Regions from separate parts of the Methylocystis heyeri genome, predicted to be linked through region 1. Evidence: predicted binding sites of a transcription regulator. Region 1 holds the regulator's gene; each other region holds the start of a gene.
What was found. Region 1 encodes PhoB, which activates phosphate uptake and scavenging genes when phosphate is short. Its sites were predicted from a motif close to TGTCATNNANCTGTCAT; they were not measured.
Positions count from the first base shown of each region.

Region 2: H2LOC_RS07330 (Orn/Lys/Arg family decarboxylase) is a predicted target of PhoB. The motif match lies at 996-1,012, and genes of this name have one in related genera.
Region 3: H2LOC_RS02280 (inorganic phosphate transporter) is a predicted target of PhoB. The motif match lies at 1,539-1,555, and genes of this name have one in related genera.

Region 1 covers NZ_CP046052.1:3,478,232-3,481,508, reverse strand. Annotated here, with positions in the region: gene pstB (phosphate ABC transporter ATP-binding protein PstB) at 1-382, shown strand, start outside; gene phoU (phosphate signaling complex protein PhoU) at 423-1,145, shown strand; gene phoB (phosphate regulon transcriptional regulator PhoB) at 1,160-1,903, shown strand; gene H2LOC_RS15810 (GcrA family cell cycle regulator) at 2,259-2,777, opposite strand; gene H2LOC_RS15805 (aspartate aminotransferase family protein) at 3,246-3,277, shown strand, end outside.
Region 2 covers NZ_CP046052.1:1,630,650-1,633,926, reverse strand. Annotated here, with positions in the region: gene H2LOC_RS07335 (efflux transporter outer membrane subunit) at 1-206, opposite strand, end outside; gene H2LOC_RS07330 (Orn/Lys/Arg family decarboxylase) at 1,115-3,277, shown strand, end outside.
Region 3 covers NZ_CP046052.1:527,617-530,893, reverse strand. Annotated here, with positions in the region: gene H2LOC_RS02280 (inorganic phosphate transporter) at 1-1,486, opposite strand, end outside; gene H2LOC_RS02275 (alpha/beta fold hydrolase) at 1,733-2,608, opposite strand; gene H2LOC_RS02270 (acetyl-CoA carboxylase carboxyltransferase subunit alpha) at 2,858-3,277, shown strand, end outside.

The DNA.
Region 1 (3,277 bases):
GGAGGCGCTCCGCGGAGCCGCCATTTGGGACGAAGTCAAAGACAAGCTCCATATGAGCGGTCTCGGCCTCTCGGGCGGGCAGCAGCAGCGCCTCTGCATCGCGCGCAGCGTCGCCATCCAGCCGGAGGTGATCCTCTTCGACGAGCCGTGCTCGGCGCTCGATCCCATCTCCACGGCGAAGGTCGAGGAGCTCATCGACGAGCTGTCCGATCGCTACACCATCGCCATCGTCACCCACAACATGCAGCAGGCGGTCCGAGTGTCCGACTACACCGCCTTCATGTATCTGGGCGAGCTGGTCGAGTTTGGCGAAACCGACGAGGTTTTCTCCAACCCGAAACAAAAGCGTACCCAGGATTACATCACAGGACGTTTCGGTTGAGTCCTTTGCGGCCTTCCAAAAAGCGGTCGAGGAAAGAAAAATGAGCGACCATATCGTTAAATCCTATGACCGGGACCTCGAGACGCTCGGCCGCAGAATCGCGGAAATGGGCGGCATCGCGGAAAAAATGCTGGCGGAAGCCATGGACGCGCTCGCCGCTTTCGACGTGACCCTGGCGCAGCGCGTCGTCGTGGCGGATGCGCGACTCGACGCCCTGCAGCGCGACATCGAGGAGAGCGCGATCCTGACCATCGCGCGGCGCCAGCCTCTCGCCATCGACCTGCGCGAGTGCATCGCAGCGATCCGCATTTCGGGAGATCTCGAAAGGGTGGGCGATCTCGCCAAGAATATCGCCAAGCGAACGGTGAAGATCGCCGGCGAGGCGCGCCTGCCGCGCGCGATCATCGGCCTCAAGTCGATGCACGACGTCGCGGCGCTCCAGCTCAAGGACGCCCTGGACGCCTACGCCCAGCGCGACGTCGAGCGCGCGCGTTCGGTCTGGATCAACGACGCGGAACTCGACGCGCTGGAAGACTCCGTCTTTCGCGATCTTCTCACCTTCATGATGGAAGACCCGCGCAACATCTCCTTCTGCACGCATCTGCTGTTCTGCTCGAAGAACCTGGAGCGGATCGGCGACCACACCACCAATATAGCGGAGACCGTGATCTACCTCGTCACCGGCGAACCCATGCCGACGGACCGGCCGAAAACGCGGTCCCCTGACGGCGGCGGCGCGATTCCTCCCGCCGCTCCGCTTTGATGTGAGAAAACGGCATGAATGATCTGCGAACTTCGCCGATGCGCGACACGGCCAACGACAGGGCGCCGCGCATTCTGGTCGTCGAGGATGAATCCTCTCTCGCGCTTCTGCTCGTCTATAATCTGGAGGCGGAGGGTTTCATCGTGGAGCATGTCGACCGCGGCGACGAGGCCGAGCTTCGCCTCGCGGAGGCGCCGCCGGACCTCGTGATACTGGATTGGATGCTCCCCGGCGTGTCGGGCCTCGAGATCTGCCGGCGTCTGCGCGCCCGGGACGACACCCGCGACATGCCGATCATCATGCTGACCGCACGCGGCGAAGAAAGCGAGAGAGTTCGCGGGCTCTCGGTCGGCGCCGACGATTATGTGGTGAAGCCTTTCTCGACTCCCGAACTCATGGCGAGGGTGCACGCTCTTCTTCGCCGCGCCCGCCCCGAACGGGTCGCGAGCCGCCTCACCGCGGGGGACATCGATCTCGACCGGGAAACCCGAAGGGTGAAAAGGGGCGGGAGGGAAATCCACCTCGGCCCCACCGAGTTTCGTCTGCTCGAATATTTCATGGAAAAGCCGGGGCGCGTGTTCACCAGGGCCCAGCTTCTCGACAGCGTCTGGGGAATGTCCGCCGAAATCGACGAACGCACCGTGGACGTTCATGTCGGACGGCTGCGCAAGGCGCTGATACGCAGCCGCGAGAAAGACCCGATCCGCACCGTGCGGGGAGCGGGCTATTCTTTCGATGAAACCTTCGGCCGAAACTAGAGCGTTTGCAGCCGAAGCGCATGCCTGTTCGGCGTGGGAAACGCGTTAAAACAACGACCCGGAGTCTTTTCATGTTTCCATGGAATCATGAAAAGACTCCGGACGGCGCGACCGCCGAACGAAATCGTCGGGTCCCCGTCTATCGCTCTCCGATGAATAAAGGTTCGATCGCATCGGCTTGAGAGCCTGCGCGATTTGCCGGGCGAAATTGGGTGGGGCCAGGGCTGCCCCGACCGTTCGGCGCCGAGCGCGGGTCGGAGCATTTTCCCAAAAAGTGCGAAGCGGTTTTTGGGAAAGAACATGCTCCGTCACTGAGATCTGGAGCGCGTCCGACTGCGTTTGAACGGAACGCGCTCTAGCGAGCGATGCGCGCGTGATCCCGCCGCCGCCGGTCCTGCGCCGGCTGATAGGCGATGCCCGCATGATGGCTGCAATAGGGACCGGCGCCGATGGGAGACTTGGCCCCGCAAAAACGGAATTCGGACGCAGTGGGATCGCCCATCGGCCATCGGCACATCGACTCCCGCAGCTCCATCAGCGTCACGCGCGCGGTCAGCGGCACCACGACATCCTCCTCTTCCACCTGGGGAGCTATCGCGACCACCGGGCGAGGCGAGTAGGCAAGAGCGACATTGCCCATCACCGGCGCGCTTTGCGTCCGCGCGGCGGGCTGCTGAACGCGCGGCGGCTTTGCGGCGCGCGGGCGCGGAGAGGCCGGCGCCTTGGCGCGTTCGGCCAGTCCCAACCGGTGGATCTTGCCTATGACGGCGTTTCTTGTGACGCCCGGCCCCAATTCGGCTGCAACCTGGCTGGCGCTGAGCCCTTCGTTCCAGAGTCTCCGGAGGAGCTCGACGCGTTCTTCGGTCCAAGACATGGTTTGTCTCCATTCGAGGGCCGGCCGCAAACGACCGGCGCGCTGTCTGATCGAGAATCGGCCAGCATTCGCTGAAGCCGGCATGGACCGGCAGCGATAGACACCCACTCGAACTCGCGAGAAAATTACGGCGCGACGGAAGCCCGTCAGCGCTGCCGTGAACGTTACTCTCGCCAATGAATCACGCGCAAGAGTCGCTGGCAAGCCAAAGCCAGTTCCCCACAGGCTTCTCATGCGTCATTGAGTCCGCACTGTGGCGCGCAGGACTCACCCGTTGCGGATTCGCGGTCGCGACCGGCGCAAAAAGCGTCGCCGGGTTTGACCATCAGAGCGCAAAATCCTAGTATGCGCGGACCCTGCCGCCCTCTCGGGCGGCGCTTTGTTTTTCGACCCCTTCGGCGGCGGCCGATCTGACACGTTTCCATGCGCCGGGCGCAGAAGACGTTCAGGGCGGATGGAGTTGGCACATTGAACTCGGCGCTATTCCCGACCTATGCGCG
Region 2 (3,277 bases), 1.8 Mb from region 1:
GCTATGTCGAAATTGTTGGCGACGGCTTCGTCTACAAAGCCCAGCAATTCGGGCGAGCCGAATCTGCCGGCGAAATCATGCGCCGATCCGATAGAGGGCGCCGATTTCGGCTTGGCCGCCCGGAAACGTTCGGGCAAAGGCGTGCTCGGATCGGGCTTTTCCCAATCGAGGTCGCAGCCGGTGAGGCAAGTGGTTGTCGCAAGCATGACGAACAAACCGGAGCGTCTGGAAAGTCGGGACAGGCTCTGCAAGGTGGCTTTCCGATTTCTCCAAGTGGTATCAGGGTTCTAGCGAATGCCTATCATTTTACTAGACTAAAACCGGCCGGTTGCAAAGACTGGCGCAGCGCCGGGAGGGCTTTCAGCGAGGCGTTCGCGAGGTTGATGGGGCAGGGCCGAGGGAGCTCCCCTTCGCGGCTCCGATTATGGCGTTGTTTTCACATGCAGGCCGATCGGGTAGGCGGCGAGGCCTCCCTTTCTCGCCTCAGTATGTATGGCCGAGAGATGTGACGTCGTTTTGTTGTATATGGCCCTGCTATTGCTCGTTTGTGTCTGCCGGGTTGCGGGTCCGGGCGGCAGGCGTGTGAGATCGCCCGGGCCGGAGCCCCGTCCGTTTGGAGGGCGCCGCGCCGGCGGGCTGATCGCCATCGGAGCCGAACCTCTAGCGAAACCAGACAAAAAGAATAGAGAAACCCAGCGCCAGAATCAGGCCGATGATGACGCTTCTGAGAAAGCCGCCCTCGAATTCTTCCATTTGCTCCAGCTCCCGGCCGCCGCGCCCCCTGCACGGGGCGGGCATCCTCGCCGCTCTCGTCTCAGCCTAGCATGACCTTTCTCAGAGGCAATCATTTCAGCTTCATGCGCCCTATGCGCGGTTGCGAGGCCGCGCGCCGCCGCCGGGTGAAAATCGCGCCGAACCGAAATTCTGTGCAAAAGGCCCAAAACCAACGGGCCGCGGGTTCAGAGGCTCAGTCGAATCGCGCAGAAGCTCGATCCTGTCACATAGGCGTCATGGACTTCGTTTGACAAACCGACGGCGGGAAGCCTATCGCCGCCCCGCGGCGTCGCTCTCGCCTCTCGACGCGCTTACGCTCCAGGTCCCCAGGGAGAACCCGATGAATTTTTTCCAGCGCTTCACGTTCCTGTTCTCGGCGCCGGTCTTCGACGCCGACGATCTCGAGGGAATGCGCTTCAAGGAGATCATCGCCTGCATCGAGCGGATGGGCTTCCAGGTGGTGAAGGCCCGGCGCCTCGAGGATGCGGAACTCGCCGTCCAGACCGACGCCGCCATCGGCTGCATGGTGGTGGACTGGGGCAAGAAGGGTCTCGAAGGAAAGGCGGCGTCCCTCATCAACCTGATGCGTTCGCGCGGCCTGGACATGCCTATCGTCATTCTCGTGCGGCGCAAGCGGTTCGAAGACATCCCGGTGGAAGTGCTGGACTTCATCGACGGCTATGTTTTTCTCGCCGAGGAGACGCCAGAGTTCATCGCCAAGAATCTGGTCAGCCGGCTCAAGCAATATGCCGAAACCCTGAAAACCCCGTTTTTCGGGGCCCTGGTGGACTATGCCGAAGAAGGCAACCAGCTCTGGACCTGCCCCGGCCACAACGGCGGGATTTTCTACAGCCGCAGCCCCATCGGCCGCATCTTCATGGAGCATCTGGGCGAAGCGGTGTTCCGGGACGATCTCGACAACTCCGTTCTCGAACTCGGAGATCTTCTCACCCATGAGGGGCCGGCTCTCGCCGCGCAGAAGTCGGCCGCGGCGATCTTCGGAGCCGAGAAAACCTATTTCGTGCTCAACGGCACTTCGTCGTCCAACAAGATCGTGCTCTCCAATCTCATTGCCGAGGACGACCTCGTCCTGTTCGATCGCAACAATCACAAGGCGGCGCATCACGGCGCGCTCCTGCTCAGCGGCGGCGTGCCGATCTTCCTGCCGACCGACCGCAACGCCTTTGGGCTCATCGGGCCGATCTGGGCCGAGGCCTTCGACGAGACGAAGCTGAGAGAGCGCATTCGCGACAATCCTCTGGTGCAGGACAAGGAAGCCTGGAAAAAGGAGCGCCCTTTCCGTGCGGCGGTGATCGAGCAATGCACCTATGACGGCACGATCTACGACGCCCAGACCATCGTCGACCGCATCGGCCATCTTTGCGATTATATCCTGTTCGACGAAGCCTGGGCGGGGTTCATGAAGTTCCACCCTCTCTATGAACGCCGCTTCGCGATGGGGCTCAAGAATCTGGGGCCGGAATCGCCGGGCGTGGTCGCCACCCAGTCGACGCACAAGCAGCTGGCCAGCTTCTCCCAGGCCTCGCAAATCCATGTGCGGGATCGTCATATTACCGGGCAGAAGCGCAGGGTGGAGCACAAGCGCTTCAACGAAGGCTTCATGCAGCACGCCTCGACATCGCCATTCTATCCGCTGTTCGCTTCGCTCGATGTCGGCGCCCAGATGATGAAGGGCAGATCGGGAGAGGTCCTGTGGGACGACACGGTTCGCCTCGGCATCGAATTGCGCAAGAAGCTGCGCGCCATCAAGCGCGAGTTCGACGAGAAAGAGCGTGACTCGACGCGGCGCTGGTTTTTCGACCCCTTCGTGCCCGACCGCATCACCATACCGGATGTCGCGCGCGAGGACGGCGGCGTGCATGACGTCGCCTGGGAAAGCATCCCGACCGACCAGCTTGCGCGACATGCCCGATATTGGGAGCTTGCCCCCGGCGCAGCCTGGCACGGCTTCACTCATGTCGAGCAGGGCTTCGCCATCACCGATCCCTGCAAGCTCACTCTGCTTACGCCCGGCTTCGACCGCAAGACCGGCGCCTATGAGGCCCATGGCGTGCCGGCGCCGGTGGTTGCACAATATCTGCGCGAGAATCGCGTGGTTCCCGAGAAAAACGATCTCAATTCCCTGCTTTTCCTGCTTACGCCCGGCGTCGAGTCGAGCAAGGCGGGAACGCTGGTCAGCGCGCTCGTGGCCTTCAAACGGTTGCATGACGACAATGCGCTGCTCGACGACGTCATGCCCGAATTCGTGGCGAAGCGCCCCAAACGCTACAGGGGCGTGCGTTTGCGCGATCTATGCGGAGACATGCATGGTTTCTTCCGCGAGGCCAATGTCAGCGCGCTGCAAAAGGCGCAGTTCTGCGCCGAGCATCTGCCGGAAATGACGATGACCCCGCGCGCGGCTTCGCGCTATCTCGTGCGCAACAATGTCGATTATCTGCCGATCGACGAGATCGAAGGCCGTATCGCGACGACGCTCTTCGTT
Region 3 (3,277 bases), 1.6 Mb from region 1:
CGCCCGACGACAGCACATGGGTGGTGGACACCGGCAGGCCGAAGGTGTCCGCGGCGCCGATCGTCGCCATGGCGACGAGTTCGGCCGAGGCGCCCTGGCCATAGGTGAGGTGCTCCTTGCCGATCTTCTCGCCCACGGTGACGACGATGCGCTTCCAGCCGATCATGGTGCCGAGGCCGAGGGCGAGGGCGACCGCGATCTTCACCCAGGTGGGGATGAATTTCGTCGCCTTGTCGATGACGCCTTTATAGGCGGCCAGCGTGTCCTTTTCGGCGGCGGTCAGCTGAGCTTCCTTGTCCTTGGCGAGGAAGCGCAAGGCTTCGGAAGCGAGATAGATGTCGTTGCGGGTGTTGCCGACGGTCGCGAACGGGATCTTGGAGATCGCGCCGTAACCTTCGATCTGGCGCGAAATGTCGCGGATCAGAGCCGCGAGCGAAGGATAGGTTCCCTCGTTGAGCTCGTGTTTGGCGACATAATTGGTCACCGCCGCACGCGGGTCGCCGATGATCTGGTAGCCGGCGGCCTTGGCTTCCACCACCTTGGAGGCGGCGAGCGAAGCTTTGGAGAATTCCGCCACATGGCTCGCCGGCAAGGCGCGGTTGAGCGCATAGGCGGTGGGAACCGTGCCGATCAGGATCAGCATGATGAGGCCCATGCCCTTCTGCCCGTCGTTCGAGCCGTGAGCGAAGGACACGCCCGTGCAGGTCAGGATCAGCAGGCCGCGAATCCACCACGGCGGAGGCGTCTGGCCCTTGGGCTCGGAGTAGAGCTCGGGCTTGCGCACCAGGAACTTGAGAATGAGCAGCAGTCCCGCGGCGCAAGCGAAGCCGACGAGAGGCGAGAGCAGCAGCGAATAGCCGATCTCGGTCGCCTTCCCCCAATCGACGCCGGAGGTTCCGTCACGACCGCGCATCAGGGCGTTGGCGATGCCGACGCCGATGATGGAGCCGATCAGCGTGTGGGAGCTCGATGCGGGCAGGCCAAGCCACCAGGTGCCGAGGTTCCAGATGATCGCGGCGATCAGCAGGGCGAACACCATCGCGAAGCCGGCGCTGGAGCCGACCTGGAGGATGAGCTCCACCGGCAGCAGCGAAACGATGCCGAAGGCGACCGCGCCGGTCGAGAACAGCACGCCGAGAAAGTTGAAGAAGCCGGACCACACCACCGCGATGTTGGGCTTCAGCGAATGGGTGTAGATGACGGTCGCGACCGCATTGGCGGTGTCGTGAAAGCCGTTCACGAATTCGAAGCCGAGCGCGATCAGCAGCGCCACGCCGAGCAGAACGAAGGGGAGCATGGTGGTGACCGGCGCGCCGGCGTCCTGAAGATCGCGATAGATGCTCCAGGCGGTATAGGCGAGGCCGAGCGCCGTGATTCCGAGGAAAGCGAGAACCCCCTGAACGCCCGTGGGCTGATCCAGCTTGGGTTTGGGGTCATGCGACCCTGCATCGACGCGCAAACCCGCGTCGGAAGCGAGCGATGTCATTTATTGCTCCAGTCAAGTGCATATTAATGCATGAGGTCCCTAGCCGCGCGCCACGACAGATACATGACATTCCGATGACGGTTGTTGTCGACTCGCGCTCTTCCGGCCAGAATGCGCCGGCCCCCTTACATTGTTTTGCAGATTGAAGGCCTTGCGGCCGAATGCATTATAAATACGCGCTATATAGAGGTTTTTCGCTCCGCAGCGCCTCTCTCGACCCTATGCGCCGAGCGCGTTACAGCGGGTTTACGCGACCCGGCGGATAAAATCCGTCACGCAGGCAATCGTCGGGGCGTCGAGCAGCAGCGGCGCATGGGCTTGCCCCGCGATCGTATGCCGCTCCATGCGCGGCGCGCGCGCGGCCATCCGCTGAAGGATGTCCGGCGTCAAAATATCGGAGTTTTCGCCCCGGAGCGTCAGAAGCGGCCCCTGCGCCAGGGCGTCGAACCCGTTCCAAAAATCATAGGGCTCCATGTCCTCGGCGACGTCGTCCAGAGTATGGGCGAGCGCCGGATCGTAACGAAACGCCATTCTCCCGTTCTTCTCTTCGAAAGTATGTCTCGCGAAGATTTCCCACTCCCCGGCGGTCACGGCCGAGAATTTCTCGCCGGCGGTGAGGCGCATGAGGCCTATGGCGTCATCCAGGGTCGCAAGAGCGGGCAGCTTGCCGACGTAACGCTTGATCGCCATGAGGCCCTTGACCGGGATTTCGGGGCCGATGTCGTTCAGGACGCCCGCGCGCACGAGGCCCGGGAAAGCCCCCGCGAGTCGCATCATGTGCAGGCCGCCGCGCGATGTTCCGACAAATATGGCGCTGGAGACGCCCGCATCGGCGAGGAAGCGCAATATGTCGTCCTGCTCGACGCTGAGATCGTAATGCCGCCAGTCTTCATCCCATTGGGAGGCGCCGCGCCCGCGATGGTCGAGCGCCAGCACGCGCCGCCCCTGCTCCGCCAGCGCCGGGGCCAGAAAGTCGAAGTCATCCGCAGGCCGGGCGAGCCCCGGCAGGCAGACGACCGGCGCGAGCCCTTCGTCCGGCGACGGCCAATCGAAATAATGAAGCGTGAGCCCGTCGGCGGATCGGTAAAACCGGCTTTGAGGATGCGCTACGGCGTCAAGCATATCCATGATCCTGAAATTTGCCTGCGTTGACAGGGGAACAGAAGAGAATCGCCCTCCGCAATGTAGTTAATCATGGAGCCGCTGCGCGCGTTCCGCCATCCTCCTTTCGGGGCGCGGGCCAGGGTCATCGGGCGGATGGAGTTCCTCGATCGAGGCCGGCGGCTTGACTTCCCCTCATGTTACAGCCAGTTTCCGCGCGCTCGCGGCAAGCCGAAAAATCACCCTCAAGGGAAAGTCTCGAACACTCCCATGCGCGCCTATCTCGACTTCGAAAAGCCGGTCGCCGAACTTGAAACAAAGGTCGAGGAACTTCGCCAGCTCGCGAGCCAGGGGGACGCCGTCTCCATTTCCGAAGAGCTGAACAAGCTGGAGGCAAAAGCCTCCAAAGCGCTCGTCGATCTCTATGCGACGCTGACGCCCTGGCAAAAGATTCAGGTGGCCCGTCACCAGGAACGCCCCCATTTCTCCGATTACGTCCGCCAGCTCCTCGTCGATTTCACCCCGCTCGCCGGCGACCGCGCCTTTGGAGAGGACCACGCCGTCGTGGGAGGCTTCGGCCGGTTCCGGGGCCAGCCCGTCTGCATCATAGGCCAGGAGAAAGGCTCCGACACCCAGAGCCGCCTGCGACATAATTTCGGCATGGCCCGCCCCGAGGGCTACCGCAAGGCG